Regions from separate parts of the Rhizobium sophoriradicis genome, predicted to be linked through region 2. Evidence: riboswitches for the same ligand, from Rfam matches in the RefSeq annotation. Region 2 holds a riboswitch; the other holds the start of a gene.
The links. Region 2 has a riboswitch for thiamine pyrophosphate ahead of thiC (phosphomethylpyrimidine synthase ThiC). Riboswitches for the same ligand answer to the same signal wherever they lie in the genome.

Region 1: it holds a riboswitch for thiamine pyrophosphate, as region 2 does, so the genes downstream of both, thiM (hydroxyethylthiazole kinase) here and thiC (phosphomethylpyrimidine synthase ThiC) in region 2, are expected to answer to the same signal.

Annotation. Positions count from the first base shown of each region.
Region 1 is NZ_CP104155.1:322,085-324,474, forward strand. Features, by position in the region: gene thiE (thiamine phosphate synthase) at 1-348, opposite strand, end outside; gene thiM (hydroxyethylthiazole kinase) at 345-1,148, opposite strand; TPP riboswitch at 1,190-1,286, opposite strand; gene N2597_RS30090 (DUF1349 domain-containing protein) at 1,382-1,966, opposite strand; gene N2597_RS30095 (ABC transporter substrate-binding protein) at 2,193-2,390, shown strand, end outside.
Region 2 is NZ_CP104153.1:490,474-492,863, reverse strand. Features, by position in the region: gene N2597_RS24275 (glycerophosphodiester phosphodiesterase family protein) at 1-650, shown strand, start outside; TPP riboswitch at 823-954, shown strand; gene thiC (phosphomethylpyrimidine synthase ThiC) at 1,050-2,390, shown strand, end outside.

The DNA of each region.
Region 1 (2,390 bases), on a different replicon from region 2:
CGCGAGCGCCTCGGTCTCGACCGAGAGGCCGAGGATCATGTCGGGGCCGATCATTTCCCGCGCAGTGCGCGCATCCATGTCCTCCTGGCCGATATGCAACCCGTCGGCGCCGATGGCGATCGCCGCCTCGACATCGTCATTGACGATGAGGCGGGTGCCGGTGCCATCGAGCGCCTGTTTCAAGGCGCGGCCGGTCTCGATCATCCCCAGCGTGCCGGCTCTTTTGTCGCGCAGCTGCACGATCGTCGCGCCGCCGGCAACGGCAAGCCGGGCGGTCTCGACCATGCCGATCGGGGCGCAGAGATCCGGATCGAGCACGAGATAGAGCGAAAGGTCGAAAGCCTTCATGCAATCGATACCCTGGCTCTCGCATCCAGCGCTTCGCCGTCGAGCGCGGCCAGCGCATCGAGGAAGCGCCAGGCGAACGAGCCGGGGCCGGCCGCCCCGAGTGCGGCATCTTCGCCGGCGACGGCAAAGGTTGCGAGTGCTGCGACCGTCGCCCCGAACAGATCCTCTGGCACTGTGGCGGCGAAGGCGCCAACGAGGCAGGTGAGCGAGCAGCCGAGCGCGGTGACCTGCGGCATCAGCACCGATCCGCCCTTGATGCGCACCGCCCTGGCGCCATCGGTCACGAAATCAACGACGCCGGTGACGGCGACGATGGCCTGCTGCCGCTCCGCGAGCCGACGAGCCGAATCCTCCGCCTGCTCGACCGGATCGCGGCTGTCGACGCCCTGGCCGCGGCTCTCCCCGCCGGCAAGCGCGATGATCTCGGAAGCATTGCCGCGGATGATCGTGGGCTTCAGCGCCAGCAGATCGGTGACCGCTTGGCGGCGAAAGGCGGTCGCATAATGCGCCACCGGATCGAGCACCCAGGGTTTGCCTGATGAGGCTGCCGCCTTGGCCGCCGCCTGCATGCCGTCGAGCCATTGCGTCGACAGCGTGCCGATATTGACGGTCAGCGCGCTCGCGATGCCGGCGAATTCGCCGGCTTCCTCAGCCGCATGCACCATGGCGGGCGAAGCGCCTGAGGCAAGCAGGACATTGGCCGCGACGTTCATGGCGACATAATTGGTGATGCAGTGGACGAGCGGCGGCTTTTCGCGCATCGCCTCCAGCATGGCTCCCGAGGTGGTCTTGCTCTGCATGGCGCCCCTTTCAGGCGGGGCAGGCGCGGGGCGCGTCGACGGCGATGCCCCGAGCGACTCCCTCCGCCGGCATTATCCGGTTCAGGTTCGAAGGGTTCTTCTCAGCCCGCCTGTCGACGAACGCCCCTGTCTCTCATCCCGCTCTTTTTCGCAGAGAACGACGCGGCTGTCATCCCGAAAATAGCGTTCCGCCTGCCTTCCGACAAATCTGGTTGAACGCATCACAGCGTTCCTCAACTTAAATCATGCAGATCCGTCGTAATTGCCGGCCCGATCGAAAACTCCGAAAAACGCACCGTCAACCCGCTTCGCTCCGGCGTGCACGCGGTCGGCCCAACCTCGTATCGGCCGGCAGCGGGGAAGGGCGCTAACCGCAGTAGCGGCCAGCGGCTGCCGTCGCGGGAGGCCTGGATACGCAGGGCGCCGCCTGCGAGGGTGACGCGGATGCGGAAATCTTTGAGTTCCTTGAAAGGCTGCGACACCGACCAGTCGGACCTGCCGTCGGTGACGACGGTGCTCAGGAAGGCCTCGCCGTCGGTGAATTCGACGCCTGTCTTGACCCAGCGTTTTTCGTCGAGGCGCACCATCAGGCCGGCCTGGTCGTAAAGGGTGCGGAACTCGCCTTGTACGCGGATCTGCGCGGTGAAGCTCTCGGTCGTCGGGAAGGCGAGGAAGTGGCCGCTGTCGCGGGTGAAGCCGTAATAGGTTTCCCGCCAGAAATCGGTCTTTTCGCCTGTTGTCAGCGTCAGGCCGGTTGCGTCGGCGTGCCAGCTTTCCGGTTCGTTCCGCCATTTTCCGTCGTTGAAATCGATGCTCATTCCATCCTCGCTCTATTGAAGCCGTGGCGCTGCCGATTCTTCACGCTCGCATAATGCGCGAGCTTCGGGCAGGCGGCTAGCCGCACACGCGGTTCGGTGCTGTTTGCCGCTGCGACCTCGTCTCACGACATAATCCACGGCTTCCGCTTGACACGATCATTTCATCTCTTATTCTGTTACAAAAACATGAATTACATAATTGTGGAACTTAACCGGGAGCTCTCATATGAAAACGCTTGTCGCATTCCTGCTCGGCACTGCGCTCGTCGCCCTGCCTTCGACCTTGCTTGCTGAGGAAAAGGGCGGCGTCATCAATGTCGCGACGATCGGCGAGCCGCCGACGCTCGATCCGATGTCGTCGACGGCCGATCTCGTCGGCATCGTCACGCAGCATATTTTCGAAACGCTCTACACCTTCGACAAG
Region 2 (2,390 bases):
TACACCTCACCAATTCTGGCGAGCTGGTCGTCATCCACGATGCGACGCTGGATCGCACGACGGACAAAACCGGGCCGGTTCGTGCGCTGACGCCGGAGTTGCGTGGCGAGACCCATCTTGAAGGCTCCGATGACACTGTGCCAACGCTTGCGGACGTGCTCTCGGTGCTCGTCACCGGTGGCGACAAGCAGCTCCATGTGGAGATCAAATCAGATGAAAAGGGGCGGCCTTATCCCGGCATCGTCGAAAAAGTCGCCGCCGAAATTGAAGGCTTCGGTCTTGCCGCACGCTGCCATTTAACCTCGTTCGACGTTCCTCTTCTTGAGGAGGGCCGCCGTGCGGCGCCAAATATCGCCCGCCTCGTCTCTGTGAATGCTGAATGGGCTGCGAAGCAGGGCGGATTGCGGGCCTTTCTCGAAAGGGTCGATGGTCTCGTCGATATCGTCGCCATTCATCACGAGCTGATGGCGGCGGAATGGCCGCTCATCAGGCAGAAGCTTCCATTGGAACGGCTCTGCGCCTGGACGCTGAACGATGAAACGCTGATCCGCGCCTGGCTGAAGCGTGGAATCGGCCACCTGACCTCCGACAGCCCCGACCTGGCGCTCCGCCTTCGCTCTGAAATTCGATCGCAATTCGAACCGGCCTAGCCGCGGATTGTAAGCGATCTTGTGCCGGCTTCAAAAGCGGCGAGTCGCCAGCCAAGATGAAACGGTTCCTCCCTGCGACTCATCGCTTCGCGGGGTTGCCCCGAATTCAAGGGCTGGACGAGAACACATCAACCGTGGCTTGACACAAGCGCCGCTGCGGTCTTTGATGGCGAACATTCACCAGGGGTGTCCCGGCAAGGGGCTGAGATTCTGCTAGACGATTCGGCTTTGCCGATTGTGGCGCAGTGACCCGTTGAACCTGATCCAGTTCATACTGGCGTAGGGACGGTGCGGACGCTGCGGCTGTTGGGCGGATTTTCGCTTTGTCGCGCAAGGCGTCCTTCCATCATTCCAACACTGGAACTGGGTCTCCAAACGTCAAACCTTGGAGCCTCATCCATGAATATTGTTGCACCCCAGCTTACCCCCGTCGTCACCACCGGCTCGCTTCCGGCCTCGACCAAGATCGTCAAACCCGGAACCCTCTATCCGGATCTGCGCGTGCCGATGCGCGAAATCAGCCTTCACCCGACCTCCGGCGAGCCGCCGGTTACGGTCTATGATTCCTCCGGCCCCTATACCGATCCGGCCCATGTGGTCTCCATCGACGCCGGGCTGCCGCGTTTGCGCGAGGCCTGGGTTAGGGCGCGCGGCGACGTCGAAGCCTATGAAGGCCGTGTGGTGAAGCCTGAAGACAATGGTTTTGCCACGGGCGAGCGGCTGACGCCGGAATTTCCCATTCGCAACACGCCGCTTAAGGCAAAGGCCGGCCGCGCCGTCACCCAGCTCGCCTATGCGCGTGCCGGCATTATCACCCCGGAAATGGAGTTCATCGCGATCCGCGAAAACCTCGGCCGGCAGGCCGCGAAGGAGGCGCTCGCGCGCGACGGCGAGAGCTTCGGCGCGCATGTTCCGGATTTCGTGACGCCCGAATTCGTGCGCCGGGAAGTCGCCGAGGGCAGGGCGATCATCCCCGCCAATATCAACCACCCCGAGACCGAACCGATGATCATCGGCCGGAACTTCCTCGTGAAGATCAACGCCAATATCGGCAATTCGGCGGTCACCTCGTCAATGGCGGAAGAGGTGGAGAAGATGGTCTGGGCGATCCGCTGGGGCGCCGACACGGTCATGGACCTTTCCACCGGCCGCAACATTCACAACATCCGGGAGTGGATCATTCGCAATTCGCCGGTTCCGATCGGCACTGTTCCGCTTTACCAGGCGCTCGAAAAGGTCAACGGCATTGCCGAAGATCTGACCTGGGAAGTCTATCGGGATACGCTGATCGAACAGGCCGAGCAGGGCGTCGATTATTTCACCATCCATGCCGGCGTGCGGCTGGCCTATATCCCGCTCACCGTCAATCGCGTCACCGGCATCGTCTCACGCGGCGGCTCGATCATGGCCAAGTGGTGTCTGCATCACCACAAGGAGAGTTTCCTCTACGAGCATTTTGAGGAAATCTGCGACATCTGCCGTGCCTATGACGTCTCCTTCTCGCTCGGCGACGGTTTGCGTCCGGGGTCGATCGCGGATGCCAATGACCCAGCACAATTTGCCGAGCTGGAAACGCTTGGCGAGCTGACAAGGATTGCCTGGGCGAAGGACTGCCAGGTGATGATCGAAGGCCCCGGCCATGTGCCGATGCACAAGATCAAAGAGAATATGGACAAGCAGCTCAAGGTCTGCGGCGAAGCGCCCTTCTATACGCTCGGACCGCTGACGACCGACATCGCG